2 regions of the Priestia sp. HNGD-A6 genome follow, and region 1 is predicted to be linked to the other one. Evidence: a T-box and tRNA genes for the amino acid it is inferred to sense, from the RefSeq annotation. Region 1 holds a T-box; the other holds one or more tRNA genes.
What was found. The T-box of region 1 lies ahead of SCI76_RS17150 (valine--tRNA ligase). A T-box ahead of a tRNA ligase gene usually reads a tRNA of that ligase, here a tRNA-Val.

Region 1 (15,718 bases):
AAAAGAATAGCAGTAAGATAATAACATTCGCTATCACTGAAAAGGTAAGAATAATACCGGTAAAGTTTTTATTACTTTTCGGTACAATTTTTTCATTATTCTTACTCATGTTAACAATCTCCTTATTTAGTGATGTACATGTTTATTATATATCACTTACCTAGGGGGTGAAAGTGACAATACTTTGAACTTAGTGCTTCCTTATTATTTGTATCCCTTTCTTACATTATGTTAAAAGCAGCAAGATTTCACTTGCTGCTTCTGCTCATTTGAGAAGAAAGGCCCGCACTTCTGATATAAAATACAGAGACCCTGTAATCACGACCATGTCTTGTTCACCTGTCGCCTTTTCCTTTACGTAAGCAATTGCTTTTTTCCACTCCTCGTCCATATGCTTATTACGATGAGTACTCATCTCATAAAGTTCCCCAGCTGCGCGAGCACGAGGAAAGTCAAACGACGTAAATGTAATACTTGCAGCGATTGTTTCAAGTTCTTGGACCATTCGATCAGCGCTTTTATCATTTAAGCAGCTGAAGATTAAATGAATGTTTCGATCTTCATAATGAAGGCGTAAAGTAGATAACAAGCTATCAATGCCTTCTGCATTATGAGCCCCGTCAATAATCGTTAAAGGATGCTCATTTACTATCTCAAAGCGGCCGTTCCACTTTGTATGCTGAATCCCTTTTATCATTTGCTCATTGGAGATAGAAAGCTTTTTCTTTTCTTTTAAATAACAAACGGCCATCACAGCCAAAGCTGCATTTTTAACTTGATGATAGCCAAGCATATTTAATTGCAAGTGTTCAAATATACCATACGGCGTTTTTAACGTAAAGCCTTCTCCATTTGCTAAGGGCTCATAGTTTTCAATTTTAAATTCTTTTCCTAACACAAATAACGAAGCCTGCTTCAAATTTGCCTCTTCTGTAATGACGTCAAGCGCCTTTACTTGCTCTGCACCAGTAATAATAGGGACTTCTTTTTTAATAATCCCCGCTTTTTCTGCTGCAATTTCTTCTACCGTATCACCTAGTATCGCCATGTGATCAAATCCAATGTTTGTAATAATACTCACCATAGGATTCACAACGTTTGTTGAATCATATCGTCCCCCAAGACCTGTTTCAAACACAACATAGTCAACTGAATCATGATAGCCGAAATAAAGAAAAGCCATGATTGTAATCACTTCAAATTCCGTAGCTGACCCTAAGTCCGTATGTTCTAGTCGCTCCACTACAGGCTTTACTTCCTGAACAAGAGCGGTCATTGCTTCATTTGAAATAGGCTGTCCATTCACGCTAATCCGCTCATTAAATGTTTCGATATAAGGGGAAGTAAACGTTCCAACTTTATACCCTGCTTCTTCTAACATATTTCGCAAATACGAAACAGTAGAACCTTTACCATTCGTCCCAGCAACGTGAATAGCATTTATATTTTGCTGCGGAAAATCAAGCTGCTCTAGCATCCATTCCATTCGTTCTAACCCCGGCTTGATTCCAAAGCGAAGTCTGTTATGAATCCAATCAAGCGCTTCTTCATATGTCGTTATCATCTTTTATTCACCTTTCTTTTCCATCGCTATTATTATGTAAAGAAAAAGCGTCGCTATACAAGCCACGCTTTTTCTGTTGGTTTATTAACCCATTGATTATCCGCGTAATTCAGCAATACGAGACTGAACAGCTTCACGTTTTTCAACGTAATCTTGCTCTTTTGCACGCTCTTCTTCTACTACTTTAGCAGGCGCTTTTGCAATAAAGCCTTGGTTGTTTAATTTCTTTTGTACACGTTCTACTTCTTTGTTTAACTTATCGTATTCTTTTTCTAAACGGGCGATTTCTTCTTCGATATTAATTAAACCTTCAAGAGGTAAAATTAATTCTGCGCCTGTTACAACAGCAGTCATCGCTTTTTCATCTAATGAAACATCGGTTGAAATCACAAGCTCACTTGGATTACAGAAACGTTCTACATACGCACGATTCTTTTCAAGCTGACTTTGAATATTTTCATCTTTAGCTTTAATAAATAATTTTACTTGTTTGCTCATCGGCGTGTTCACTTCAGCACGAATGTTACGAACAGCACGGATAATATCTACAAGTAAACGCATATCGTTAGCAGCTTCTTTATCCGAAAGCTCAGCGCGTACTTCCGGCCATTTAGCTACTGTAATTGATTCACCTTCATGCGGCAAGCTTTGCCAAATTTCTTCAGTAATAAACGGCATGAATGGATGTAAAAGTCGCATTGTGTTATCAAGTACATAAGCTAAAATTGAGCGAGTGGTCTTTTTAGCTGCTTCATCTTCTCCGTAAAGAGGAAGTTTAGCCATTTCAATATACCAATCGCAGAAGTCATCCCAAATAAAGTTATAAAGAATGCGTCCAACTTCACCAAATTCATATTTGTCAGCTAATTTTGTTACGTGCTCAATCGTTTCATTTAAGCGCGTTAAAATCCATTTATCCGCAACTGACTTTTCGCCTGATAAATCAAGCTCTTCAAATGTGATGCCGTCCATGTTCATTAATGCAAAACGAGAAGCATTCCAAATTTTATTTGCAAAGTTCCACGTCGCTTCGACTTTTTCAAAGCTGAAGCGTAAATCTTGTCCCGGTGAGCTTCCTGTAGATAAGAAATAGCGAAGAGAATCTGCACCGTATTTCTCGATTACTTCCATTGGATCTACGCCGTTACCAAGTGATTTACTCATCTTACGACCTTCAGCATCTCGTACAAGACCGTGAATAAGTACATCGTCAAACGGACGTTTACCCGTAAATTCAAGACCTTGGAAAATCATACGAGATACCCAGAAGAAAATAATGTCGTAGCCCGTTACAAGCACATTTGTTGGGTAGTAGCGTTTGAAATCAGCTGCATCCACATCCGGCCAGCCCATTGTTGAGAACGGCCATAGCGCTGAACTGAACCATGTGTCTAATACATCTGAATCCTGTTCCCAGTTTTCGATATCTGCTGGAGCCTCATGATCTACGTATACTTCTCCAGTTTCTTTATGATACCAAGCTGGAATGCGATGTCCCCACCAAAGCTGACGCGAAATACACCAGTCGCGAATATTTTCCATCCAGTGTAAGTATGTCTTTTCAAAACGATCAGGCACAAAGTTTACTTTTTCTTCTTGTTTTTGAAGATCTACTGCTTTATCTGCTAACGGCTGCATTTTTACAAACCACTGAGTTGATAAATAAGGTTCAACAACGGCACCGCTTCGTTCACTGTGACCTACTGAATGCATGTGGTCTTCAATGTTGAACAATACGCCGTCTTCTTGAAGGTCTTTAACAATTTGCTTACGGCAAGCAAAACGATCCATTCCTTCATATTTACCTGCTTTGTCATTCATCGTGCCGTCTTGATTCATCACTAAAATACGCTCTAAATTATGACGGTTTCCAATTTCAAAATCGTTCGGGTCATGAGCAGGCGTAATTTTTACCGCACCAGAACCGAATTCCATATCTACATAATCATCGCCTACGATTGGAATTTCACGACCTACAATCGGAAGGACAACCTTTTTGCCGATTAAGTGCTTATAGCGATCATCTTCAGGGTGAACAGCTACAGCCGTATCTCCTAGCATTGTTTCAGGACGAGTTGTTGCGATTTCAATATGTCCAGAACCATCTGCCAACGGATAGCGCATATGATAAAACGCACCTTGTACATCTTTGTAAATAACCTCGATGTCTGAAAGAGCTGTTTTTGTAGCTGGATCCCAGTTAATAATATATTCTCCGCGATAGATTAACCCTTTTTTGTAAAGCGTTACGAATACTTCGCGCACTGCTTTAGAAAGGCCTTCATCAAGCGTGAAGCGCTCGCGTGAATAGTCTAAGCCAAGTCCTAGCTTCGACCACTGCTGGCGAATAAAGCTTGCATATTCTTCTTTCCATTTCCACGTTTCGGCTACAAAATTTTCGCGGCCTAGATCGTAGCGGCTTTTCCCTTCGCTGCGAAGCTTTTCTTCTACTTTTGCCTGCGTTGCAATCCCCGCATGGTCCATGCCAGGAAGCCATAAAACGTCATAGCCTTGCATGCGCTTCATACGCGTTAAGATGTCTTGTAACGTTGTATCCCAAGCGTGGCCTAAATGCAGCTTGCCCGTTACGTTTGGGGGTGGAATTACAATTGTATATGGCTCTTTTTCAGGGTCATTTGTTGCTTCAAAAAACTTCCCGTCTAACCAATACTGATAACGATTTTCTTCAACGGCTTTTGGATCATACTTCGTTGGAAGAGTCACTTCTTTTTCAGACATAATGTATACCTCCATAATATAAAGTTTCAGTCTTTAGAAACTGTGTAAAGCTTTTATAAACATAAAAAAACTCCTTTCCTAATAAAAGGACGAAAGGAGTTGATTTCGCGGTACCACCTTTTTTTATAGACGTATCCCGTTTGATAAGCCTATACACTTCATTTCATAACGGTTGATTAACCGGCTTTTTCTACTGAGCTATGCAGCTGTTCAAAAAAGCTACTCATAGGCGACATTCCGAGTGCACATTCTTAAGAAATCTCACAGCAGCTGATTTCTCTCTCTGAAAGACGAACATCCCGTACTCTTCCTATTCACTGTATTTATGTATGAATTTCTCTTAATTATACTATATGAAAAAATGTTGAATCGTCAATAATCTTCTCCATTTTTTTATGATTATATTCATAATTTTTTTGTTCTGCTCTTTATTTTTTCATTCACTCGCTAATTTTGGAAATAAAATGAAAAGTCCGCTCAAAAAAATGGCACCATTTCTTTCTTTTTTCATATACTTACTTTAACCTGGGCACGTGGATTGAAAGGGGCATGTACAAATGAAGAAACGAATAAATGTAAATTCGTATCAGCTGCAGCGGTGGCTCAAAACAGCAGGAGCGGCTTGTGGACAGTTTATTGTTCCTTTAACAATTTTTCAAGGTATACGTACACTATTCTTCCCCACAACCTTTGATGTACTGTTGTTGGCACTGCTTGCCATACTAGCGGTTGCTTTATATTCGGACTGGATTTAAAAACCCAAGCGCTATTCGTTCGCTTGGGCTTGTGCAGCTGCTTCCGCTGCCATTTTTTTTTGCTGATCTACTTCAAATATTTTAATATTGAGCTGTTCAATGTTTTTCGTCAGCCAGTATGCTCGAATAAATGACTGCATATGTTCAAGCTCCGTTTTACTTTCTTTATGCTGCCTATATTGAACGATACACTGATACAAGGGCTCTGGAAACGCTAAATAACTGTGCAAAAGCAGTCTTTCCTCTTCTCTGAGAGCAAAATGTTTTTCATACGTACTAAACCACTCATAGCTGTCATAGGTAGTTACTGGGTACGTGCGAAGAGTACGGAAATAAAATGAGACCAAATCATAAATCGGTGAAGCATCTTTTGCATGTTCAAAGTTAATAAAAAAACCATTTCCCCGTTCGTCATAGATAAAATGTTTAGCCGATAGCTTTCCATGAGACGTAACTAGCCGGATCTTTTCCTTTTCTTCCATTTCATCGTTCCACTGATCGAGCTTTCCAAAACCAAACTCAAGCGCTCTTGTCATTTCATAATAAAATGTACAGTAATGCAATTCAAACGGGGACATATACACTTTCTTCTCGCATTCTACTACGTACTGTTTCAGCTCTTCCTGACGTTTTTCCCACGTTTCTTTCATCGATGTATAATGATTTTCTATATCTTCTTTTTTTACTTCTACTTCCTGCGCCGAAGCGCCGTGAAGCTTAGCAAGCTCTTGAAATAATTTATGATATCGAATATCACGCTCTTCGGTTGGGTTATTTGGGAGCCACGGCATTAAGTAATACGAGCCGCTTTCATCTGAAACAATGGGCTGAGAACGCTTCGTTTGATAAATAGGGACAAAGCCCATCCACCCTTTTTGATACACGTTCTGCAACTTTTGAATGAAGTTCTGATTTCGCTCTTGATGATTCGCCATTTCTTTAAGCGCAAATACGCCAGTTTTTGTATAGACTTTTTTTACTTTTCCGTAGTCTTCGATAAAGTCAACATCTAAGTCATATTCTTTTAACAATACTTTGTAGTCTGCTACTGTCCGCTGCATCTATATTCTCCTTCCTCGTAAAAAATAAAGAAAACAGTTAAGACATTATATGCGTCAAAACTGTTTTCTTTCCGACTTTAACGAACGGGAATATTTAAGATGCTTCCTTCTTCCAGCTCATATTCATCTCCTAAATTATTCACTCGTAAAATGTTTTGTACATTCGTATTATAGCGGTTTGCTATCGTATCAAGCGAATCTCCGTCTTGAACAATACAAAGCTTCCACGTTGAAAAAGCTTCTTCTTCCCGCGAAAAGAGCTTTGTTAAATAAAGGGCGTTTTCATTTCGGCCGCTTTCATTTTCTTCTTTCCGAAATTCAACAATAATCTTTTCCTTTTCTTGCTCAGCCTCTTGTTGAACGTCAGCATACGTATTTAATTCACTAGCTTGCGATTCTTCGAAGCTTTCTTGCTCTTGACGAAGCTGAAAGAGCTCAATCACGTTGTCTTCTCTTTCTTCCTCGATTGGTGCCTCTTTTTTCACTTCGACTTCAAATGGTTCATATGCTTCCTCTTCATATTCCACGACCGGCTCAGCACGAGATTCTTTTTTAAATACAGATGAAAAATAACTAGGAGGCTTTTCTGAATGATCTTCTTCAATAGCCTCTGCCTCTAAAAGTGCGGGAGCTTCACGATAGCTTACGTCAAACTCTTGCTCCTCTTGTTTCTCTTCTTCTTGAGCAAAGTTTTCAGTATATACCTCTTCAGCATCGTCTGCTTCTTCATAGGAGACGATGTGCTGTTCTTCCGCAAACTCTTCCTCTTCTTCTCGTTCTTGTTCTTCATGCTGTTCCCCGTACAATCCTGTGATGGACAAGTCAGCCATTAGCTGCAGCTGATTTGTGCCTGGTAATTCATAATCAAATAAATCAATAGATACATATACATCTTCAATACTTTGAATACGATTTTTAGGAATGGTAATATCAACAGGAAATTGATGTGATAATTCAGCCGTTCCGTCTTCACGGACAGAGATAGATTGCACTTGATTCTCATTTGTATATTCGCGTAACGAGTGCTCTCCCTCGTACGTTTCGTATTCACCTGTTAATTGTAATGCTCCTCGAATAGACACATATTGGTCATATTCTTGAATAGATACTTGAGGCTCTAAGGAGATAGACAAAAGTTGTGAGACTTCCTGTCCTTTTTGAAACCATACTGATTCTTCTACGGAAAAACGCAGACATGATAAATTATCCTGCGACAAATTGTTCTCCCCCTTCCAACACCCGCCAGGTAATAGCGCGGTCATTAAAGATGTATGAACAAATAAATTAAAATATGTCTTGAAAACTAAAAAAGCTTACGGAATCCTCCGTAAGCTTCTTTATAAAAGTTATTTCTATTTAGCTGTTTATCCACGCAACTTTGAAAAAGCTTTTTCAGCTGCTGCAATTGTATGTTCAATGTCTGCATCTGTATGAGAAGTTGATAAAAACATTCCTTCGAATTGAGAAGGAGGTAAAAACACGCCTTCATTAGCCATTTCACGATAGTAAGCTGCAAAATAATCTAAATTCGATGTTTTCGCTGTTTCGTAATTTATGACCTGTTCGTTTGTGAAGAAGAAACCGATCATTGAACCAGCTCGGTTTACGGTAAACGGCACATCATATTTTTCAGCTGCTGCCATCAATCCTTCTTCTAAGCGATCTGCTTTACGAATGAACTCATCGTAGGATTGAGGTGTCAGCTGTGTTAATGTCTCGTATCCAGCTGTCATCGCAAGCGGATTACCTGATAATGTACCTGCTTGATAAATCGGGCCGCTTGGTGCAACTCGCTCCATAATTTCAGCTTTACCACCGTAAGCACCTACTGGTAAACCACCACCGATTACTTTTCCTAAGCAAGTTAAGTCAGGCGTAATGTTGTAGTAGCCCTGTGCACAGTTGTACGCTACGCGGAACCCTGTCATTACTTCATCAAAAATGAGCAGTGAGCCATATTCTGATGTGATATCACGAAGCCCTTGTAAGAAACCTGGCTGCGGCGGTACCACACCCATATTTCCTGCTACCGGTTCAACGATTACTCCGGCAATGTCATCTCCGAATTCTTTAAAAGCATATTGTACGCTTTCTAAATCATTGTACGGCACTGTAATCGTGTTTTTAGCGATTCCTTCAGGCACTCCCGGGCTATCTGGTAGGCCTAACGTTGCAACGCCTGAGCCAGCTTTAATGAGAAGAGAGTCACCGTGTCCATGGTAACAGCCTTCAAATTTTAAAATTTTGTTGCGGCCCGTATAGCCACGCGCTAAACGCAGTGCGCTCATCGTTGCTTCCGTACCTGAACTCACCATACGGACGATTTCGATTGAAGGAACGCGCTCAATCACAACTTTAGCGAGCTCATTTTCAATTAATGTTGGTGCACCAAAGCTTGTACCAGATTCCGTTACTTTTTTTACTGCTTCAACTACTTGATCGTTGGAATGTCCGTGAATTAAAGGTCCCCATGATAAGACGTAGTCAATATATTTGTTGCCGTCAATATCGTAAATCGTAGCGCCTTTTCCTCGTTCCATAAAAATAGGATCCATATCTACTGATTTAAATGCACGAACAGGACTGTTTACTCCACCCGGCATTAGTTGCTGCGCTTCTAAAAAAGCTGCTTTTGACTTTTCATAACTTCTCATGTGTAAGCCTCCTTAATTACTTGTCAGATAACCAGCGTGCTGCGTCTTTAGCATGATACGTTACAATTAAATCCGCTCCTGCACGCTTCATGCTAATTAATTTTTCAAGAACAATCTCTTTTTCATTTACCCAGCCGTTTTGAGCTGCCGCTTTAATCATTGAATATTCACCGCTCACATTATAAGCCACTACAGGTAAATTAAACGTATTTTTCACATCGCGCATAATATCTAAATATGATAGAGCTGGTTTTACAATTAAGAAATCTGCTCCTTCTTCGACATCAGATTCCGCTTCTCGAAGTGCCTCTAAGCGATTAGCTGGGTCCATTTGATATGTTTTACGGTCTCCAAATTGAGGAGAAGAATGCGCTGCATCACGGAATGGTCCGTAAAAAGCAGATGCATATTTAACAGCATAAGACATCACCGGCACATCTTCAAATCCAGCTTCGTCTAGACCGTGGCGAATAGCTGCCACGAAACCGTCCATCATGTTTGAAGGCGCAATAATATCCGCTCCTGCTTTAGCTTGACTAACCGCTGTACGCGCTAGTAAGTCAAGGCTAGGATCGTTTAAGATTTTTCCGTCTTCAATTACACCACAGTGGCCATGATCTGTGTATTGACACAAGCATGTATCTGCGATAACAACAAAATCTGGAAAATTTTCTTTAATTTGACGAATACCTTTTTGGACAATTCCGTGGTCATGGTATGCCTGTGAGCCGACCGCATCTTTTTCAGCGGGAACACCAAATACCATAGCTGACTTGATTCCTAAATCGACTAACTCTTGGATTTCATCATTCAAGTAGTCTAAAGAAATTTGATCCACACCTGGCATTGATTTTACAGCATTTCTTTTTTGTTCACCTTCTACAATAAAAATAGGATATATAAAGTCTTCCGGATGTAAATGTGTTTCACGTACAAGCGCACGCATATTTACAGAATTACGAAGACGACGATGACGTGTAAATTGTAAATCTTTCATGTTAAAATCCTCCTTTATTATTCAAAACAACTAACCAACATATCTATCATACCATTTATTGTGTATGTGTTAGGAACAAGATGCTTAATTCCATATTCGCTCGCTGTCTGACTCGTAATAGGACCGATGCAAACAACTTTGGTTTCATTTATAAGCTCAAGCCAATTCGGAATATCTTTAACTAACTCGACAAAAAATCTCACTGTAGAAGAACTTGTAAAAGTAATGGCATCAATTCCTGTTTCTAAATGTTGCTTAACCAAGCGTTCAGAGCCTTGATTTCGAATGGTCTGATATACAACTAAATCCGTTACCTCACACTCTTTTAACCCATCTTTTAAAACAGAGCGGGCTAATTGTCCTCGTACAAGGAGAACTCGCTCGTGATGTAACACATTTGCTTTTAACGACTCAAGAAGTGATTCGGCAACGTATTCTTTTGGAACAAGTTGCACGTTAACATCGTATTTTTCCAGCAATTTTGCGGTTTTTTCTCCAACCGCAGCCACTTTTAATCTTTTTAAAGCACTCCGACTGATATTTAACTCTTTTAGCCATTCAAAGAAAAAAGAAATGCCGTTTTGACTTGTAAAAACAATCCAATCAAAACAGTCAATCGACAGCAGGACATCTTCCACTTCTTTTTCATTGTTAGAACGTGCAAACGTGAGGACTGGTAAGCTTAAAGGTATGCCTCCAAGCTTTTTAATCTGTGCTGCAAATGAATGAGCCTGCTTCGCTTCTCTTGTAATCAAAACTTTTTTCAAAAAAAGAGGAGCCTCATGACTCATTATTTGTCCAGCTCCTCTTTTACGCGGTCAATTAAAAGCTTAGCTCCTTGAGATGTTAAGCGACTAGCAGCTTCTGAACCGATAGCAACGGGGTCTTTTCCCGTAATGTGCTCTTTATAAATCGTTTTGCCATCAGGAGATGCGACTAGCGACGTTAGCTCAATATTTCCACCGTCTACTATACGCCCATATCCCGCAATCGGCACTTGGCATCCGCCTTCCATCTCTTTTAAAAATACGCGTTCAGCTCTAACAGCACGAGCCGTTTCATCATGATTTAGAGTTTGAAGAAGCGATAATAATTCATCGTCATTTTCTCGGCATTCGATAGCTAAAGCTCCTTGTCCTACAGCAGGAACACTTATTTCCGGCTCTAGGTACTGAGTGACCGTATCTCTCGACCAGCCCATACGAGATAGTCCTGCAGCGGCCAAGATAATCGCATCGTAATCTTCATTTTTTAATTTCTCTAGGCGTGTATCGATATTTCCTCGAATCCATTTAATTTCGATATCTGAACGCATAGATAGAAGCTGTGCCCCTCGACGCAAGCTGCTTGTCCCAATCACAGCACCGCTTGGCAGCTCCTCAAATCGCTCACCATTTTTTGAAATAAGCGCATCACGGTGATCTTCTCGTAAAGGAATACATCCAATCGTTAATCCTTCTGGCAAAACAGCCGGCATATCTTTCATACTATGAACGGCCATATCAATTTCTTTATCTAACATGGCTTGTTCAATTTCTTTTACAAAAAGACCTTTACCGCCTACTTTGGACAGCGTTACATTTAAAATTTTGTCCCCTTTTGTCACCATTTCTTTAATTTCAAACTCAAAAGGAAGACCTTGTTTTTTTAACTGTTCAATGACCCACTTGGTCTGTGTTAACGCAAGTTTGCTTCGACGAGAGCCGACAATAATTTTTCGCATGTTGTCCTCCTAATTACGAACCCCAAAAGTGAAAATTCGATAAACTGCCAAATAAAAAGAAATTAATAAGTAAGACTAAGAACAATCCAATATTCCACATCGCGATTGCCTTTCCTTGAATACCTCTACGCAGTCTAGCATACAAGTAAGCGCTGTATGCAACAAACATTAAAAATGAACCTAACACTTTTGTATCGTACCAATGAAAATCTACGTATTTAATATAAGCCCATATGATTCCTAAGATTAACGAAAGCAATAACAGCGGTACACCAATTAAAATTAATACATAGGACATGTAATCTAGCTTTGTTAAATCTTCAATTCTTAGCAAGCGCTTGCCCCATTTCTTCTTTTTCAATAAATTATACTGAACAAGATACAGAGCAGAAAAAACAAAAGAAACTGAAAAAGCGCCGTAAGATAAAATAGCCATGGTAATATGGATGATTAATAATTCTGACACAAGGCGCTCCGACTGGACAGCCGTGTATGTTTCAAGTGGAGCAAACGTATGAATAGCCATAATTAAGAAACCAATCACATTTGTAAAAAACACCATAAAATCAACGCGGAACAGGCGATTAATCACAAGTGAAAGAGTAATTAACACCCACGCGTAAAAATACAGCCCTTCAGAAACAGTAAGAATAGGAAACCTTCCCGTCTCAAACATTCGTAAAATTAAAAAGGCTGTTTGCAAAACCCATACAATAGAAAGTAACCAGAAGGCTATCGAGTTTGCCTTCCGGTTATTTTGTACAAAATCAATAAAATATAATAAAACGCTCACCGCGTATAAAATCACAATCAATTCATAGATTCTGGTTAATTCCATATCAACCATTATTCAATCCTCACTTAAGACTGATAAGCTACTGAATGAGACGTAATCGATGTATGAAGCTGCTCTTCTTTTTCTTTTTGCAAAGCAACTTCCTGTTCAATATTAAAAATCTTCATGAACAGCTCTAAAGACTCTTCAGCATGTTTCTCTCCAGCCAATTCTTTCGCGTGTAAAATTGGATCGCGAAGAAGTTGATTAATTATACTTTTTGTATGTTTATTTAACACTTTGCGCTCACGCTCAGATAAATCTGGGAGCTTACGATCAATGCTTTTCATCGTTTCAGCTTGAATGGTAAGTGCTTTTTGACGAAGTGCAGAAATAACAGGTACAACGCCTAATGTACCAAGCCAAGACTTGAAAGCAACAATTTCAGCTTCAAGCATAATTTCAATTTCATCCGCAGCTTTTTGACGCTCTTGCAAATTAGATTCTACAATCCCGTTTAAATCGTCGATATCGTATAAAAAGACCGTCTCTAGCTCATCTAGTTCTGGATCTAAGTCACGCGGAACGGCGATGTCTACCATAAACAATGGACGACCTTTACGCGTACGCTCTGCTTCACTCATCATTCGTTTCGTTACTACATAGTCATTAGCTCCTGTTGAACTAATTAAAATATCTGCTTCGCTTAAAGCATGTTGAAGATCAGCAAATGGTTTGGCTTCTCCAGAAAAACGGTTTGCTAGCTCCTGTGCCTTTTCAAATGTTCGATTCACTACCGTTACTTTTTTAGCTCCGCTGCCATATAAATTCTGCACGGCCAGCTGACCCATTTTTCCCGCACCAAGAATCAATACGTGTTTAGATGATAAGTCTCCAAAAATCTTTTTAGCAAGCTCTACGGCTGCGTAGCTGACAGAAACTGCATTTGCACCAATTTCTGTTTCATGATGAGCTTTTTTGGCTAATGTCACAGCTTGTTTAAACAGCTGATTAAAAACCGTTCCAATTGTTTCTTCTTCTTGAGCAAGCAAAAAGCTTGAACGCACTTGTCCAAGAATTTGTGTTTCACCAATCACCATTGAATCTAATCCACATGCTACTCGGTATAAGTGTTCGATGGCTCCATCATTTTCATAGATCGTTAAATAAGGCGAAAACTCTTCTTTATCTATTCCGAACCATTCAGCTAAAAATGCTTTTACATAATAACGGCCCGTGTGTAATTGATCAACAACAGCATAAATTTCCGTACGATTGCATGTTGAAACAATGATGTTCTCCAAAATGCTTTTTTGGCCGCTTAACGTTTTCATGGCAGATGCTAGTTCTTGCTCATTAAAACTAAGCTTTTCTCTTATTTCAACAGGGGCTGTTCGAAAGTTTAAGCCGACTGCTATAATATGCATTTGTACATACCCCCTATAATTGAAATGTGCTTATTTATCCGAATTTGACGGGCAGTAACCCCTAAATTTCCAAAGAGCTACAGTGAGATAACTGCCCGTAAAATCCGGCGTTCTTCATTCTACTATTCGTAAAAACCGGCGGACATTACACAGATGTAATCTTCGGCTTATCTCTAACTATTATAACATGTTCTATAAGTCATTCGAAAAAAAAATGTGAACAGTCTTTGAAAACATGTGTTAAGATATTAACTGTTATTCCGTAATAAATTGTATCAAAAAAGCAGCGTTTTATCACGTTTTCTGTTTTGAAACACCTGGAGGTTACTATGAAAAAGCAATCAATGTTTTTTGGTGTCTTACTAGTTGGATTTGGAATCTTTTTCTTACTGAATGAACTACATATGAGCATTGCAGCAAAGGTATACACGTGGCCTGTACTGTTAATTTTAATAGGAGCGGCACTGTTAACTGAGTCTGCTTTATCTCAAGATCATTCAAACTTGCTTGCAAGTTACATATTAATCACTTTAGGTATTCATTTCTATGTAAGTGAACAAATTCCCTTTTGGCCTACGAATATTAGCATGGTCGTTTTTATGGTGGCCATTAGCTTTTTACTCAGTGCTAGAAAAGCCAAATCGGGCTTTTTCCAAGGCGGCACCCTTTTAATTATTGCCATTTTAATGATGTTTTCAGACCGTCTTAAACTATTTTTGCCAAAAGTTGAAGACGGCGTAAATTATTTAACAACCTTCTGGCCTATTTTATTGTTACTAGTTGGGCTATATTTATTATTTTTCAAACGAAAGTAATCTATGTAAACAAGTTAAAAAAATGGAACGTTTGACTCACTTCCTGGTAGAGTGATGATAAACGTTCCATTTTTTTAGCTTCTATTCCTTTGTTTAGTGAGTCATGCGATACTGCAAAGATTTCCACGCTTTATCTTTTCCTTCACCTGTTTCAGATGAGAAATGAATTAATTCATCATTTGGATCTAAATCCAGCGTTTCTCTCACTACTTTTAAGTGCTTCTGCCATTTTCCTTTAGGAATTTTATCGGCTTTCGTCGCAATAACCATAACGGGAAGGTCATGGTGCTTCAAAAACTCATACATCATAACGTCATCCTTTGAAGGAGCATGGCGTAGATCAACAATCATTAACACAGCTTTAAGCTGCTCACGATTTGTTAAATACGTTTCAATCATTTTCCCCCATGCTTCACGCTCTTTTTTAGACACTTTTGCAAATCCGTAGCCAGGTACGTCTACAAAGTGAAGGATTTCATTAATTAAAAAGAAGTTAAGCGTTTGAGTTTTTCCAGGCTTAGACGACGTACGCGCTAAGCTTTTGCGATTGAGCATCTTATTAATAAAAGATGATTTTCCTACATTTGAACGGCCTGCTAACGCAAATTCTGGCAGGTTTTCTTTAGGATATTGTTCAGGGCGTACGGCACTGATAACAATATCGGCTTGAGTTACTTTCATTTTACCTCTCCTACTAGCGCATGTTCCAATACTTGGTCCACATGTGACACAAGAACGATGTCTAATTCCTCTTGTACACTGTCAGGGATATCTTCAATATCACGTTCATTATCGTGAGGGATTAATATTTTAGTTAATCCGGCACGGTGTGCACTAAGTGACTTTTCTTTTAAACCACCGATTGGTAATACGCGACCTCTTAGTGTAATTTCTCCTGTCATTCCTACTTCTCTACGCACTGGTTTACCCGTTAGTGCTGATACTAGAGCAGTGGCAATGGTAATTCCTGCAGAAGGTCCATCCTTTGGTACAGCTCCTTCTGGAACATGGATATGAATATCATGTTTTTCATAAAACTTCTCATCAATTCCTAGTTTCTCTGCATTTGAACGCACGTAGCTAAATGCCGCCTGAGCTGATTCTTTCATCACGTCTCCAAGCTTTCCGGTTAGCACTAGTCTTCCTTTACCAGGGGATAAGCTTACTTCAATGGCCAGCGTGTCTCCTCCTACAGTTGTGTAAGCAAG
Region 2 (15,718 bases), 810 kb from region 1:
GTGAATGAAGCGGGAGCAAGCGTATATTCGGCTTCTGATGTTGCTAGAGAAGAATTCCCTGATTTTCAAGTAGAAGAGCGAAGCGCTGTATCGATTGCCAGAAGGCTGCAAGATCCGCTGGCTGAGCTTGTGAAAATCGATCCTAAGTCGGTAGGGGTAGGGCAATATCAGCATGATGTGTCTCAAAAGCAATTAAATGATTCACTGACTTTTATTGTAGAGACAGTAGTAAACCAAGTAGGAGTGAATGCAAACACGGCTTCTGCTTCGCTTCTACAATACGTTGCTGGTCTAAATAAGACAGTTGCTCAAAACATTGTAAAATATCGGGATGAAAACGGAAAATTCTCTAACCGAAAACAGTTGAAGAAAATTCCGCGTCTAGGGGCTAAAACATATGAGCAGTGTATTGGGTTTTTACGTATTATAGAAGGTGAAGAACCTTTAGACAGAACGGGTATCCATCCTGAAACATATGGAGACGTTAAAAAGCTTTTAAAGAAAGCGGAAGTGAAAGAGACTGAACTTGGAACGGAGAAAGTAAAAGAAGCATTAAAACATATTTCTTTACCCGAAATATCAGAAGAACTAAGTATAGGGGAGCTTACTTTAAAAGACATTATAGAAGCGCTCGTAAGACCGGAAAGAGATCCTCGTGATGAACTGCCAAAACCTTTGCTCCGTCAGGATATTTTGAAGCTAGAGGATCTAGCAAAAGGTATTCAGCTTGAAGGAACGGTGCGAAACGTCGTAGACTTCGGAGCGTTCATCGATATAGGAGTTAAGCAAGACGGTCTAGTCCATATTTCTAAATTAACGAATCGGTACGTTAAGCATCCCCTCGATGTCGTTTCAGTAGGAGATTTGGTGAATGTGTGGGTAGAAGACGTAGATATGAAAAAAGGAAGAGTTGCACTGACGATGATTCCGCCCCATCAATAATAAAATTGCCTTTTCAGATTTTCTGAAAAGGCAATTTTATTTGTAAAAAGAAGTGATTTAAGAAGCGGAATTATTTTTTTGATAAAAAAACCAACATTGGTTGAGCAATTTTATTTGTGCGCGGTCTTTTTCAGAATAAGCGCGCCTCATTTGTTTTTGTAGCCACATTGGCATAAGGACAATCACTCCTTTTCATTTATGATAAGGTGAATAGTGAGTATGTAATGAAGTGTATGCCCAAAGAGCTAGTCAGGTGATTTCATACAGTAGAGGAGTATATAAGATGAATGATAAGGATTTACAAATACTTGTAGAAGAAATTTCATTGAAGCTGTTTCACAAACCATTTCGTCATGAAGCCACTTTTAATTCTCGGTTACGTACGACAGGCGGAAGGTATTTGTTACGTACATCTAATATAGAAGTAAACTACAAATACTTTGAACAATATGGCACACAAGAAATAGTAGAAATTATTAAACATGAGCTCTGTCACTATCATTTGCATATTGAGGGGAAAGGGTATAAGCATGGAGATCAAGACTTTAAAAGGTTAATGAAAGAAGTAGACGCACCTCGATTTTGTCAGGCATTGAAAAAAGAAAGTGATGGAAAGAAAAAAGAGCACATATATGTATGTATGCAGTGTGATCAAAAATATGTTCGAAAAAGAAAAGTGAACACAGTTAAATATGTTTGTGGGAAGTGTAAAGGTAAATTAAAAAAAATGTAGAAGATGCTTGACTAAAATAGATTCATTATGGTAAATTAATAAAGCCGTCTCAAATAAACGGCAAAGAAATTACAAAAACTTATTGACATTACATATAATGTCGATTACAATGTAAGAAGTCTGATAAATATTATTCCACAGTAGCTCAGTGGTAGAGCTATCGGCTGTTAACCGATCGGTCGTAGGTTCGAGTCCTACCTGTGGAGCCATATGGAGAAGTACTCAAGTGGCTGAAGAGGCGCCCCTGCTAAGGGTGTAGGTCGTGTAAGCGGCGCGAGGGTTCAAATCCCTCCTTCTCCGCCATTTTATAATGGCCCGTTGGTCAAGCGGTTAAGACACCGCCCTTTCACGGCGGTAACACGGGTTCGAATCCCGTACGGGTCACCATTGATTTTTATTTACATATCCTGTGGAGGATTAGCTCAGCTGGGAGAGCACCTGCCTTACAAGCAGGGGGTCGGCGGTTCGATCCCGTCATCCTCCACCATTTTGACTGTTTTATACATAATTTTGGATGGTCCCGTGGTGTAGCGGTTAACATGCCTGCCTGTCACGCAGGAGATCGCGGGTTCGATTCCCGTCGGGACCGCCATTTTAAATTATTGGGCTATCGCCAAGCGGTAAGGCAACGGATTTTGATTCCGTCATGCGTTGGTTCGAATCCAGCTAGCCCAGCCATAAAGAGCCATTAGCTCAGTTGGTAGAGCATCTGACTTTTAATCAGAGGGTCGAAGGTTCGAGTCCTTCATGGCTCATTTTCATTTCTTGCGGGTGTGGCGGAATTGGCAGACGCGCTAGACTTAGGATCTAGTGTCTTTACGACGTGGGGGTTCAAGTCCCTTCACCCGCATCTTATTCATTTTATGTATTTAGCGGTCGTGGCGGAATGGCAGACGCGCTAGGTTGAGGGCCTAGTGGGGGCGACCCCGTGGAGGTTCAAGTCCTCTCGGCCGCACCAAAAAAACTTTTTAAAAAAGTGTTGACATAAGAAAATAGAAATGATATTATAATAAAGTCGCCAAAACAACGGCGGTAAATATCATAAGAAGCGCCCGTAGCTCAATTGGATAGAGCGTTTGACTACGGATCAAAAGGTTAGGGGTTCGACTCCTCTCGGGCGCGCCATATTGCGGGTGTAGTTTAGTGGTAAAACCTCAGCCTTCCAAGCTGATGTCGTGAGTTCGATTCTCATCACCCGCTCCAAATATATTGAACTTTGAAAACTGAACAAAGCGACAAACGTCAACGTTAATTTTTATTTTTTAAATGAGCAAGTCAAACATTTCTTCGGAGAGTTTGATCCTGGCTCAGGATGAACGCTGGCGGCGTGCCTAATACATGCAAGTCGAGCGAACTGATTAGAAGCTTGCTTCTATGACGTTAGCGGCGGACGGGTGAGTAACACGTGGGCAACCTGCCTGTAAGACTGGGATAACTTCGGGAAACCGAAGCTAATACCGGATAGGATCTTCTCCTTCATGGGAGATGATTGAAAGATGGTTTCGGCTATCACTTACAGATGGGCCCGCGGTGCATTAGCTAGTTGGTGAGGTAACGGCTCACCAAGGCAACGATGCATAGCCGACCTGAGAGGGTGATCGGCCACACTGGGACTGAGACACGGCCCAGACTCCTACGGGAGGCAGCAGTAGGGAATCTTCCGCAATGGACGAAAGTCTGACGGAGCAACGCCGCGTGAGTGATGAAGGCTTTCGGGTCGTAAAACTCTGTTGTTAGGGAAGAACAAGTACAAGAGTAACTGCTCGTACCTTGACGGTACCTAACCAGAAAGCCACGGCTAACTACGTGCCAGCAGCCGCGGTAATACGTAGGTGGCAAGCGTTATCCGGAATTATTGGGCGTAAAGCGCGCGCAGGCGGTTTCTTAAGTCTGATGTGAAAGCCCACGGCTCAACCGTGGAGGGTCATTGGAAACTGGGCAACTTGAGTGCAGAAGAGAAAAGCGGAATTCCACGTGTAGCGGTGAAATGCGTAGAGATGTGGAGGAACACCAGTGGCGAAGGCGGCTTTTTGGTCTGTAACTGACGCTGAGGCGCGAAAGCGTGGGGAGCAAACAGGATTAGATACCCTGGTAGTCCACGCCGTAAACGATGAGTGCTAAGTGTTAGAGGGTTTCCGCCCTTTAGTGCTGCAGCTAACGCATTAAGCACTCCGCCTGGGGAGTACGGTCGCAAGACTGAAACTCAAAGGAATTGACGGGGGCCCGCACAAGCGGTGGAGCATGTGGTTTAATTCGAAGCAACGCGAAGAACCTTACCAGGTCTTGACATCCTCTGACAACTCTAGAGATAGAGCGTTCCCCTTCGGGGGACAGAGTGACAGGTGGTGCATGGTTGTCGTCAGCTCGTGTCGTGAGATGTTGGGTTAAGTCCCGCAACGAGCGCAACCCTTGATCTTAGTTGCCAGCATTTAGTTGGGCACTCTAAGGTGACTGCCGGTGACAAACCGGAGGAAGGTGGGGATGACGTCAAATCATCATGCCCCTTATGACCTGGGCTACACACGTGCTACAATGGATGGTACAAAGGGCTGCAAGACCGCGAGGTCAAGCCAATCCCATAAAACCATTCTCAGTTCGGATTGTAGGCTGCAACTCGCCTACATGAAGCTGGAATCGCTAGTAATCGCGGATCAGCATGCCGCGGTGAATACGTTCCCGGGCCTTGTACACACCGCCCGTCACACCACGAGAGTTTGTAACACCCGAAGTCGGTGGAGTAACCGTAAGGAGCTAGCCGCCTAAGGTGGGACAGATGATTGGGGTGAAGTCGTAACAAGGTAGCCGTATCGGAAGGTGCGGCTGGATCACCTCCTTTCTAAGGATTTTTACATGACGTACGTTTTGACACTTTGTTCAGTTTTGAGAGTTCAATCTCTCAATTATAGAAAGCATACTACTTTCTTCTTACTAGATAAGAAGAATTTTGGTTGCGATTGTTCTTTGAAAACTAGATAACAGTAATTGCTGAGGAAAAGTGAAACTTTTCTTTAATCAAACCAATAAATAACACAACATTATGTTGTACCATTTATTCGCTAATGGTTAAGTTAGAAAGGGCGCACGGTGAATGCCTTGGCACTAGGAGCCGATGAAGGACGGGACTAACACCGATATGCTTCGGGGAGCTGTAAGTGAGCTTTGATCCGGAGATTTCCGAATGGGGAAACCCACTGTTCGTAATGGAACAGTATCTTTATCTGAATACATAGGATATTGAAGGCAGACCCGGGGAACTGAAACATCTAAGTACCCGGAGGAAGAGAAAGCAAATGCGATTTCCTGAGTAGCGGCGAGCGAAACGGAATTAGCCCAAACCAAGAGGCTTGCCTCTTGGGGTTGTAGGACACTCTATACGGAGTTACAAAGGAACGAAGTAAATGAAGCGACCTGGAAAGGTCCGTCGAAGAAGGTAACAACCCTGTAGTTGAAACTTCGTTCCCTCTTGAGTGGATCCTGAGTACGGCGGAACACGTGAAATTCCGTCGGAAGCTGGGAGGACCATCTCCCAAGGCTAAATACTACCTAGTGACCGATAGTGAACCAGTACCGTGAGGGAAAGGTGAAAAGCACCCCGGAAGGGGAGTGAAAGAGATCCTGAAACCGTGTGCCTACAAGTAGTCAGAGCCCGTTAACGGGTGATGGCGTGCCTTTTGTAGAATGAACCGGCGAGTTACGATCCCATGCAAGGTTAAGCTGATAAGGCGGAGCCGTAGCGAAAGCGAGTCTGAATAGGGCGTTTAGTATGTGGTTGTAGACCCGAAACCAGGTGATCTACCCATGTCCAGGGTGAAGTTCAGGTAACACTGAATGGAGGCCCGAACCCACGCACGTTGAAAAGTGCGGGGATGAGGTGTGGGTAGCGGAGAAATTCCAATCGAACCTGGAGATAGCTGGTTCTCTCCGAAATAGCTTTAGGGCTAGCCTCATGTTGTGAGAGTCTTGGAGGTAGAGCACTGATTGGACTAGGGGCCCCCAACGGGTTACCGAATTCAGTCAAACTCCGAATGCCAAAGACTTATCCATGGGAGTCAGACTGCGAGTGATAAGATCCGTAGTCAAAAGGGAAACAGCCCAGACCACCAGCTAAGGTCCCCAAGTATACGTTAAGTGGAAAAGGATGTGGAGTTGCTTAGACAACCAGGATGTTGGCTTAGAAGCAGCCACCATTTAAAGAGTGCGTAATAGCTCACTGGTCGAGTGACTCTGCGCCGAAAATGTACCGGGGCTAAACGTATCACCGAAGCTGTGGATTGACATCTTAGATGTCAGTGGTAGGAGAGCGTTCTAAGTGCTGTGAAGTCAGACCGTAAGGACTGGTGGAGCGCTTAGAAGTGAGAATGCCGGTATGAGTAGCGAAAGACAAGTGAGAATCTTGTCCACCGAATGCCTAAGGTTTCCTGAGGAAGGCTCGTCCGCTCAGGGTTAGTCGGGACCTAAGCCGAGGCTGAAAAGCGTAGGCGATGGCCAACAGGTTGATATTCCTGTACCACCTCCCCGCCGTTTGAGTAATGGGGGGACGCAGTAGGATAGGGTAAGCGCGCTGCTGGATATGCGCGTTCAAGCAGTTAGGCTGATGAGTAGGCAAATCCGCTCATCATAAAGGCTGAGCTGTGATGACGAGGGAATTATAGTACCGAAGTTCCTGATTCCACACTGCCAAGAAAAGCCTCTAGCGAGGCGGGAGGTGCCCGTACCGCAAACCGACACAGGTAGGCGAGGAGAGAATCCTAAGGTGATCGAGAGAACTCTCGTTAAGGAACTCGGCAAAATGACCCCGTAACTTCGGGAGAAGGGGTGCTCTGGTAGGGTGTATAGCCCGAGAGAGCCGCAGTGAATAGGCCCAGGCGACTGTTTAGCAAAAACACAGGTCTCTGCGAAGCCGCAAGGCGAAGTATAGGGGCTGACGCCTGCCCGGTGCTGGAAGGTTAAGAGGAGGGGTTATCCTTTGGGAGAAGCTCTGAATCGAAGCCCCAGTAAACGGCGGCCGTAACTATAACGGTCCTAAGGTAGCGAAATTCCTTGTCGGGTAAGTTCCGACCCGCACGAAAGGCGTAACGATCTGGGCACTGTCTCAACGAGAGACTCGGTGAAATTATAGTACCTGTGAAGATGCAGGTTACCCGCGACAGGACGGAAAGACCCCGTGGAGCTTTACTGTAGCCTGATATTGAATTTTGGTACAGCTTGTACAGGATAGGTAGGAGCCTGAGAAGCCGGAGCGCTAGCTTCGGTGGAGGCGTCGGTGGGATACTACCCTGGCTGTATTGAAATTCTAACCCGCGGCCCTGATCGGGCCGGGAGACAGTGTCAGGTGGGCAGTTTGACTGGGGCGGTCGCCTCCTAAAATGTAACGGAGGCGCCCAAAGGTTCCCTCAGAATGGTTGGAAATCATTCGTAGAGTGTAAAGGCACAAGGGAGCTTGACTGCGAGACCTACAAGTCGAGCAGGGACGAAAGTCGGGCTTAGTGATCCGGTGGTTCCGCATGGAAGGGCCATCGCTCAACGGATAAAAGCTACCCCGGGGATAACAGGCTTATCTCCCCCAAGAGTCCACATCGACGGGGAGGTTTGGCACCTCGATGTCGGCTCATCGCATCCTGGGGCTGTAGTCGGTCCCAAGGGTTGGGCTGTTCGCCCATTAAAGCGGTACGCGAGCTGGGTTCAGAACGTCGTGAGACAGTTCGGTCCCTATCCGTCGTGGGCGTAGGAAATTTGAGAGGAGCTGTCCTTAGTACGAGAGGACCGGGATGGACACACCGCTGGTGTACCAGTTGTCTTGCCAAAGGCATCGCTGGGTAGCTATGTGTGGACGGGATAAGTGCTGAAAGCATCTAAGCATGAAGCCCCCCTCAAGATGAGATTTCCCATAGCGCAAGCTAGTAAGATCCCTGAAAGATGATCAGGTTGATAGGTCAGAGGTGGAAGCGTGGCGACATGTGTAGCTGACTGATACTAATCGATCGAGGACTTAACCAAACTTTAAAAGCGTAAGCTTTACTCAGCAATCTGTTACCTAGTTTTGAGAGAATAATCTCATATAAATGTCTAGTGATAATGGCAAAGAGGTCACACCCGTTCCCATACCGAACACGGAAGTTAAGCTCTTTAGCGCCGATGGTAGTTGGGACTTTGTCCCTGTGAGAGTAGGACATCGCTAGGCATTTTTATTTTGCTTTTTTATCATCGCGGGGTGGAGCAGTTCGGTAGCTCGTCGGGCTCATAACCCGAAGGTCGCAGGTTCAAATCCTGTCCCCGCAACCAACATGGTCCCGTGGTGTAGCGGTTAACATGCCTGCCTGTCACGCAGGAGATCGCGGGTTCGATTCCCGTCGGGACCGCCATGTTTTAGAAACGAAACAATGTGTTTCGTCTTTTTTATTGTTTGAACCATTTTTATATAAAACTTTACCGTCCTTAGGAGCAATCCTAAGGAATTTTTTATATACAAAGAAATTTCTTTGTAGAATTGCGATGTTAAAGATTGTTGGATTTCTTACTGGATATGTATAGTCCACAACGTTTACAATATATATATACAGATTGAAATGAGGTTCTGAATGAATGACAGAGATTAATGAATTTACGTTTATGTCTACGTCTCCTGATGAAACTAATCAGCTGGCTGCTCGTCTAGCAACTTTATTAGAAGCTGGTGACGTGCTGCTGCTTGAAGGTGATTTGGGAGCTGGAAAGACAACATTCACAAAAAGTTTAGCTAAAGGCTTAGGAATTGAACGCAATGTGAATAGCCCGACATTTACTATCATTAAAGAATACAAAAGCGGTCGCCTTCCTCTTTACCATATGGATGTGTACCGTCTAGGGGATGAATTTGAAGACCTAGGGTTCGATGAGTATTTTGAAGGAGATGGCGTGACGGTCGTGGAGTGGGCTCACCTGATTGAAGAGCAGCTTCCTAATGAATATATTCAAATCAATATTTACCATGAAAACGAAACGACTCGTAAAATCCTTGTAAAAGCGATAGGCAGTCGGTACGTTGAAATATGTAAGGAGCTTTTTAAAAGATGAAAATGTTAGCCATTGATACATCCAATTTTGTCATGGGTGTTGCTGTCGTTGAAGAAAACAAAGTAATTGGAGAAATTATTACGAATCTAAAAAAGAATCACTCTGTTCGTGTGATGAACGCTGTGGAATCTTTGTTAAAAGATTGTGATATTGCGCCAAGCGAGCTAGACCGTATTGTAGTGGCACACGGTCCCGGGTCCTATACCGGTGTACGCATTGGTGTTACCATTGCCAAGACACTTGCTTGGACTTTAAATATTCCTTTAATAGGTGTATCTAGCCTTGAGGCACTAGCAGCAAACGGTCGTTATTTTGATGGATATATTGCTCCGTTATTTGATGCGCGCCGTCAGCAGCTTTATACAGGACTATATGAATGGAATAACGAACGAGGTCTTGTAGAAGTTGAAAGTGATCGACTTGTTATTAATAAGGACTGGGCGGAACATTTAAAGTCATACAACAAACCTATTTTATTCATAGGCAATGATCTTTCCATGCATGAAGAGGCGTTAAAAGAAGTGTTGAGTGAACAAGCTGTATTTGCCCATGTTCAGCAGTTTAACCCAAGACCAAGTGAATTGGCTTTCTTAGGAATGAAGAAAGAGCCGCAGTCTGTGCATACTTTTGTTCCGAACTACATTCGTTTAGCTGAAGCAGAAGCCAACTGGCTTGCTTCACAGCAAAAAGGATAAAAGAAGGTATAACATGAAACTAACAATTAAGTTTCGTTTAATGGAAGTTAAAGATATTGATCAAGTAGTGAAAATCGAAGAGAAGTCTTTTACGACACCTTGGAGTGCAGAAGCATTTCAAAATGAGTTAACCAATAATCAATTTTCAACCTACATTGTGATGGAAGAAGGGGAAAATATTATTGGTTATTGCGGAACGTGGATTGTTATTGACGAAGCACATGTAACCAACATTGCGCTATTGCCAGACTACCGAGGCAAGGGACTCGGTGAATTGCTGCTGCGCAACGTGATGGACGTTCTTCGAAAACTAGGTGCTACGTCAATGACATTAGAAGTTAGGGTATCTAATCATATTGCACAATCATTGTATCAAAAGCTAGGTTTTAAACCTGGAGGTATTCGTAAGAATTATTATTCTGATAACAATGAGGATGCATTAGTTATGTGGGTGAATTTATGAATGAAAATCAATTAATTTTAGCATTAGAAACAAGCTGTGATGAGACAGCAGCAGCTGTGATTCGAAACGGTCATGAAATTGTAGCCAATGTGGTGGCCTCTCAAATAGAAAGCCATAAACGATTTGGCGGTGTCGTACCGGAAATTGCATCTCGTCATCATGTAGAACAAATTACAGTAGTAGTTGAAGAAACTTTAAATCAAGCGAACTTGACGTTTGCAGATATAGATGCAATAGCTGTAACGGAAGGACCAGGGCTTGTGGGAGCACTTCTTATTGGCGTAAATGCAGCCAAAGCGCTAGCATTTGCACATCAAAAGCCATTAATTGGTGTTCATCATATTGCAGGACATATTTATGCAAATCAGCTAATCAAAAAACTAGAATTCCCGCTCTTATCGCTAGTTGTATCTGGCGGGCATACGGAGCTTGTATACATGGAAAGTCACGGTCATTTTAAAGTAATCGGTGAAACAAGAGATGATGCAGCAGGAGAAGCCTACGATAAAGTAGCCCGCACGTTAAACCTTCCATATCCAGGCGGACCTCATATTGACCGCCTTGCACATGAAGGAGAGCCATTAATTGATTTGCCGCGTGCTTGGCTAGAAGAAGGATCCTATGATTTTAGTTTCAGTGGATTAAAATCAGCAGTTATTAACACTGTCCACAATGCGAAGCAAAAAGGTGAAGAGATTCTTCCACAAACACTTGCTGCTAGCTTTCAAGCGAGTGTCATTGATGTGTTAGTAACTAAAACGATTAAAGCTGCAAAGGAATATAACGTTAAGCAAGTTTTATTAGCAGGAGGAGTTGCTGCTAATAAAGGGCTTAGAGCAGCGCTAGAAGAGGCATTTGAACCCCTATCAAATATTGAGCTTATTATCCCGCCGCTATCTCTATGTACGGATAATGCCGCAATGATTGGAGCAGCAGCAAGCGTACGATTTGCTCAAGGAAAACGTTCAGATATGTCATTAAATGCAAACCCCGGTTTGGACTTGGAAGAGTAAGTGACGAATGAGATTTATTTCTCATTCGTCTTTTTTTGTGGATAAAAATGATTTATCAACAATATTCAATAAATTTAGAATTGACTGTGGATAATTATGTGGAAAAGTCCGTGCACTCAGTACACGGACCTGTTATCAACAAGTTTTAATTATGAAAATCAGACAGATATCCACTATTTATTCACAGAGTGGATAAAGCTTGCTCTTAAGCGCATGAACAAGTAAATAGGATGAATAGATACGCAAAAATATAGGCTACTCTTCTAGAAGCAGCTGCAATTCTTCCCACTCTTCCATTAATGTGGATAACTGTGAAGAAATTTTTTCATTTTCACCGTTTAATCTTGATACTTCTTCGTGATTTTGATAAATTTCAGGGTCACAAAGAAGTTCTTCATTCGCCGCTTGGGCGGCTTCTAATTTGTTTACTTCAGTTTCAATTTCTTCAATGCGGCGCGTTCGCTGTCTCATCAATTTCTTTTGTTCTTTATCTTGTTTATAGGACTGTTTATCTACTTTTACCGTACGTTCTTCGTTTGCTTTTATATTTTCTAATTCTTTGATTTCCTCTATTTCTGCTTTCTTTTCTACATAATAGTCATAATCTCCAAGAAATTCTTCTACTCCTTCAGGAGATAGCTCTGCTATTTTATTGGCAATACGATTAATAAAATAACGGTCATGTGAAACAAATAATAGAGTCCCTGGGTAATCAATTAACGCATTCTCGAGTACTTGTTTGCTATCTAAATCAAGATGGTTAGTAGGTTCATCCAAAATTAAGAAGTTAGCTTTTTGAAGCATAAGCTTCGCAAGAGCCAAACGTGCTTTTTCACCACCGCTGAGCGTGGAAACGATTTTCAGTACATCATCACCTGAAAACAGAAAATTTCCAAGCGCTGTACGGATTTCTTTTTCAGGTTTGGCTGGGTAGTCATCCCAAAGTTCATTTAAAACGGTTTTATTAGACGTTAAATTGGCTTGCTCTTGGTCGTAATAACCAACCATTACATTTGAGCCAAAGGAAATGGTTCCAGTCTTGAAGCTGAGTTTATCCACAATGCCTTTTAATAAAGTTGATTTCCCCACGCCATTAGGACCAACCAACGCAAGGCTTTCCCCTTTTTTAATGCGAAGGTTTGCCTCTTGGACGACATAGTTGTGTTCATCATATCCGATAGACACATCTTCCAGATTTAAGACTTCATTTCCGCTTTGACGTTCAATTTCAAACGAAAAACTAGCTGATTTTTCGCCTTCGTTAGGTCGATTTATTAACTCCATTCGATCGAGCTGTTTACGTCTGCTTTGCGCACGTTTTGTAGTCGATGCGCGGGCGATGTTTCGCTGAATAAAATCATTCAGCTTTGCGACTTCATCTTGCTGCTTTTCGTACTGACGCAACTCTTTTTCATATCGCTCTGCTTTTTGTACAAGGTATTTAGAGTAGTTGCCCGTGTACTTCACCGTTGTTTTTTGTACGACTTCATACACTTGATTTACGACTTTATCAAGGAAGTAACGATCATGTGAAACGATTAAAATAGCTCCTTCATACCCTTGCAGAAACTGTTCCAGCCATGCTAAAGTTTCAATATCTAAGTGGTTGGTAGGCTCATCCAGAATAAGCAAATCAGGCTTTGTTAAAAGCAGTTTTGCAAGAGCCAGGCGCGTTTTTTGTCCACCGCTTAAGGAGGAAATAGGGGTGCTGTAGTCAAAGTTTGAAAAACGGAAACCGTGAAGAATAGATCGTGTATCCGCTTCATATTGATAGCCGCCTAAATCTTTAAACGTTACTTGAAGCTGATCATACTCTTTGGTTAGTTTTTCGTATTGAACTGAATCATTAAAAATGTCTGGATCACCCATCTTCGTTTCAAGCGTACGTAATTCTTTTTCCATCTTCTTTAATGGAGCAAAGACAGTCATCATTTCTTCCCATATGGAGAGTGTTGACTCAAGAACTGTATCTTGTCCCATATAATCAATGGAAACACCCTTAGGTTTAATAATTTCTCCGCTGTCATAGGAAAGCTGCTCAGCAATAATTTTTAATAAAGTTGATTTACCAGCACCGTTTCGTCCCACTAGGGCAATGCGGTCTTTTGATTGTACTTCTAACTTTATATTCGATAAAATGGGTTCTGCCCCATAGTATTTTGTAATACCGTTCAATTGTAGAATAATCATTTTTTCACCTCTAGTAGTATATCCATAGTGTATTTTAACATATTTTTAACTACAAGTTCTTCCTACAAGCGTTTGTAATTTGTAGAGGGACAAGGACAAATGATGAAGCGAATGTTTTGATTCATGAAATAAAATGATTTTACCTGCACATTTTATACAGGATACTATGTTAAAATAAGAGATAAGTGCATCTCTGAACTTATCTATGATGGATGTGAAAAAATCCGTCATGACTAACAAACCGATCCTTTGAAGGGCTAATTGCTTCGTTCTACATACCGACTTTAAGGAGTGCTGAATAGACAAAAGCCGTCGAGGTGTGAAGCGGAGTATATATAAAGCAAGAGAAAAGAGAGAGAATTGGAAGCGCTACCTCAAAGCGGTTGATGCTTTGTGAAAGGTAATGCAATATGACTTGAAAATGTTAGTAATGACATACATGAACTGAGGGGGTACAACGTGAACACTGAACAATTAAAAATACCACAAGCAACGGCTAAGCGATTGCCGCTTTATTATCGTTTTTTGAAAAATTTGCATGCTTCTGGTAAACAGCGTGTGTCGTCAGCGGAGTTAAGTGAGGCAGTGAAAGTGGATTCTGCTACTATTCGTCGGGACTTTTCTTACTTTGGTGCATTAGGAAAAAAGGGATACGGCTACAATGTGAATTATTTACTTACATTTTTCCGTAAAACGTTAGACCAAGATGAAGTAACGAAAGTAGCACTGATTGGCGTAGGGAATCTAGGAACGGCCTTTTTAAATTATAATTTTATTAAAAATAATAACACCAAAATTGAGTGCGCTTTTGATGTGATAGAAGATAAAGTAGGTACGAAAGTAGGCGACGTGCCGGTCTATCATCTTGACCAATTGGAAGATTATATGAGTGATGACATCTCAGTAGCGATTTTAACCGTTCCTGCCACTGTTGCTCAGCAAATTACTGATCGTTTAGTGAGTTGCGGAATTAAAGGAATTTTAAACTTTACTCCTGCACGCTTAAACGTACCGGATGAGATTCGACTCCATCATATTGATCTTGCTGTAGAATTACAGTCGCTCGTCTACTTTTTGAAAAATTATCCTGTTGAATAAGGCGGACTGTGTTACGATTTCCTTAAGTCTAAATTAATAAGGAGAGTGGGAATATGGGGATTGGAGCAGGCAGTTGGATTATTATTGCGATTGTAGCACTGCTTATTTTTGGACCGAAACGGTTACCGGAGCTAGGAAGATCAGTGGGCCAAACGCTTAGAGAGTTTAAGCATGCCGCTAGCGGTGCATCAGAAGATCGTGAAAAAGATAAACAGCGTCAAGTAGATGACAAAGAGTAAAAGGGTGATCATAGTATGACCGAACAAGAAATGTCAATATATGATCATATAGGAGAGCTGCGAAAACGCATTTTAATTGTTTTATTTTTCTTTGTGATTGCCACAATTGGCGGCTTTTTTATAGCGGATAAGGTTATTGTCTATTTACAGCATGCTGATGAGGCAAAGAATTTAACGATGAATGCATTTCGGTTAACAGATCCAGTTAAGATTTATATGCAATTTGCTGTTATTATCGGCTGTGTACTTGCAGCTCCTGTTGCACTGTATCAACTTTGGGCATTTATTAGTCCTGGTTTATATGAAAAAGAGCGTAAGGTAACGCTTGGATATATTCCTGTTTCCATTTTTCTCTTTATCGGCGGTGTCTCTTTTTCTTATTTTGTGTTGTTTCCATTTGTCGTTGATTTTATGACGCGCGTTTCTGATGAGCTGAATGTAAACCAAGTGATTGGCATTAATGAATACTTTTCTTTTTTAATGCAGCTCACACTGCCTTTTGGCTTGTTGTTTCAGCTTCCTGTCGTCGTTATGTTTTTGACGCGTTTAGGAATTATAACGCCTATGTTTTTATCTCAAATTCGAAAATATGCCTATTTCGTACTGCTAGTTATTGCCGCACTTATTACACCACCGGAATTGCTCTCGCACATGATGGTGACAGTGCCGCTCTTAATTTTGTATGAAATCAGCATCATTATTTCCCGCATTTCGTATCGCAAAGTGTTAAAGGCAAGGGCAGAGCAAGAAAGAGAAGATGTTAGTATGTAAAAAAAACCACTGAAACAGTGGTTTTTTTATTTGGATGAATCATCTTGATTTTTATATTGCTGCTGCAATTTTTTAATTTTGTAGTGCAAGATAAAGATGCGAACCGCAAACCTGAAATCGAATGCGGCTACGAGTGCAAATAAGATTGTGGGGAAATTCCAGACGGTTTCCTGGGCATTTTGAATTGCCAAGTAGGTGAATAAAATCCCCATAATAATATAAATAAACCCTCGTGTTAAAGGGATATTCTTCATAAAAACATGCCTCCAAAAATGAACTGCATTTGTTCTGCTTGTTTTTGCATTTCTATAATTTTATCTGCAAAAATAGTTTGAGATAAAATAACGATTGTATTCATCAAAACATGAGCAATAATAGGTACAACAATTAGTCTCGTCCTTGCATAAAGGAATGCAAATACAAATCCCATAGCTGTATACACAAGTAAATGTTTAAAATCCCAGTGTACCGCAGCGAAAATAAGGGAACTAATAAATGCAGAGATAAAGAAATTGTATCGT

Region 2: it encodes a tRNA-Val, which carries the amino acid that the T-box ahead of SCI76_RS17150 (valine--tRNA ligase) is inferred to sense. The anticodon was not compared.

What each region holds. Positions count from the first base shown of each region.
Region 1 is NZ_CP138621.1:3,357,379-3,373,096, reverse strand. It holds gene SCI76_RS17160 (DUF420 domain-containing protein) at 1-109, opposite strand, end outside; gene SCI76_RS17155 (folylpolyglutamate synthase/dihydrofolate synthase family protein) at 266-1,564, opposite strand; gene SCI76_RS17150 (valine--tRNA ligase) at 1,661-4,303, opposite strand; T-box leader at 4,386-4,630, opposite strand; gene SCI76_RS17145 (hypothetical protein) at 4,861-5,058, shown strand; gene ysxE (spore coat protein YsxE) at 5,070-6,119, opposite strand; gene spoVID (stage VI sporulation protein D) at 6,197-7,336, opposite strand; gene hemL (glutamate-1-semialdehyde 2,1-aminomutase) at 7,484-8,773, opposite strand; gene hemB (porphobilinogen synthase) at 8,790-9,770, opposite strand; gene SCI76_RS17120 (uroporphyrinogen-III synthase) at 9,788-10,561, opposite strand; gene hemC (hydroxymethylbilane synthase) at 10,561-11,493, opposite strand; gene SCI76_RS17110 (inner membrane protein YpjD) at 11,507-12,340, opposite strand; gene hemA (glutamyl-tRNA reductase) at 12,355-13,695, opposite strand; gene SCI76_RS17100 (LiaF transmembrane domain-containing protein) at 14,025-14,510, shown strand; gene yihA (ribosome biogenesis GTP-binding protein YihA/YsxC) at 14,604-15,191, opposite strand; gene lon (endopeptidase La) at 15,188-15,718, opposite strand, start outside.
Region 2 is NZ_CP138621.1:2,543,481-2,559,198, reverse strand. It holds gene SCI76_RS12895 (Tex family protein) at 1-942, shown strand, start outside; gene cmpA (cortex morphogenetic protein CmpA) at 1,000-1,116, opposite strand; gene SCI76_RS12885 (SprT family protein) at 1,226-1,675, shown strand; tRNA gene SCI76_RS12880 (tRNA-Asn) at 1,810-1,884, shown strand; tRNA gene SCI76_RS12875 (tRNA-Ser) at 1,888-1,978, shown strand; tRNA gene SCI76_RS12870 (tRNA-Glu) at 1,988-2,062, shown strand; tRNA gene SCI76_RS12865 (tRNA-Val) at 2,087-2,162, shown strand; tRNA gene SCI76_RS12860 (tRNA-Asp) at 2,192-2,267, shown strand; tRNA gene SCI76_RS12855 (tRNA-Gln) at 2,279-2,353, shown strand; tRNA gene SCI76_RS12850 (tRNA-Lys) at 2,358-2,430, shown strand; tRNA gene SCI76_RS12845 (tRNA-Leu) at 2,443-2,525, shown strand; tRNA gene SCI76_RS12840 (tRNA-Leu) at 2,548-2,633, shown strand; tRNA gene SCI76_RS12835 (tRNA-Arg) at 2,724-2,800, shown strand; tRNA gene SCI76_RS12830 (tRNA-Gly) at 2,805-2,878, shown strand; rRNA gene SCI76_RS12825 (16S ribosomal RNA) at 2,960-4,511, shown strand; rRNA gene SCI76_RS12820 (23S ribosomal RNA) at 4,737-7,672, shown strand; rRNA gene rrf (5S ribosomal RNA) at 7,741-7,856, shown strand; tRNA gene SCI76_RS12810 (tRNA-Met) at 7,881-7,957, shown strand; tRNA gene SCI76_RS12805 (tRNA-Asp) at 7,962-8,037, shown strand; gene tsaE (tRNA (adenosine(37)-N6)-threonylcarbamoyltransferase complex ATPase subunit type 1 TsaE) at 8,258-8,728, shown strand; gene tsaB (tRNA (adenosine(37)-N6)-threonylcarbamoyltransferase complex dimerization subunit type 1 TsaB) at 8,725-9,423, shown strand; gene rimI (ribosomal protein S18-alanine N-acetyltransferase) at 9,437-9,886, shown strand; gene tsaD (tRNA (adenosine(37)-N6)-threonylcarbamoyltransferase complex transferase subunit TsaD) at 9,883-10,899, shown strand; gene SCI76_RS12780 (ABC-F family ATP-binding cassette domain-containing protein) at 11,155-13,089, opposite strand; gene SCI76_RS12775 (redox-sensing transcriptional repressor Rex) at 13,549-14,187, shown strand; gene tatA (twin-arginine translocase TatA/TatE family subunit) at 14,241-14,426, shown strand; gene tatC (twin-arginine translocase subunit TatC) at 14,442-15,197, shown strand; gene SCI76_RS12760 (YdiK family protein) at 15,224-15,451, opposite strand; gene SCI76_RS12755 (CPBP family intramembrane glutamic endopeptidase) at 15,448-15,718, opposite strand, start outside.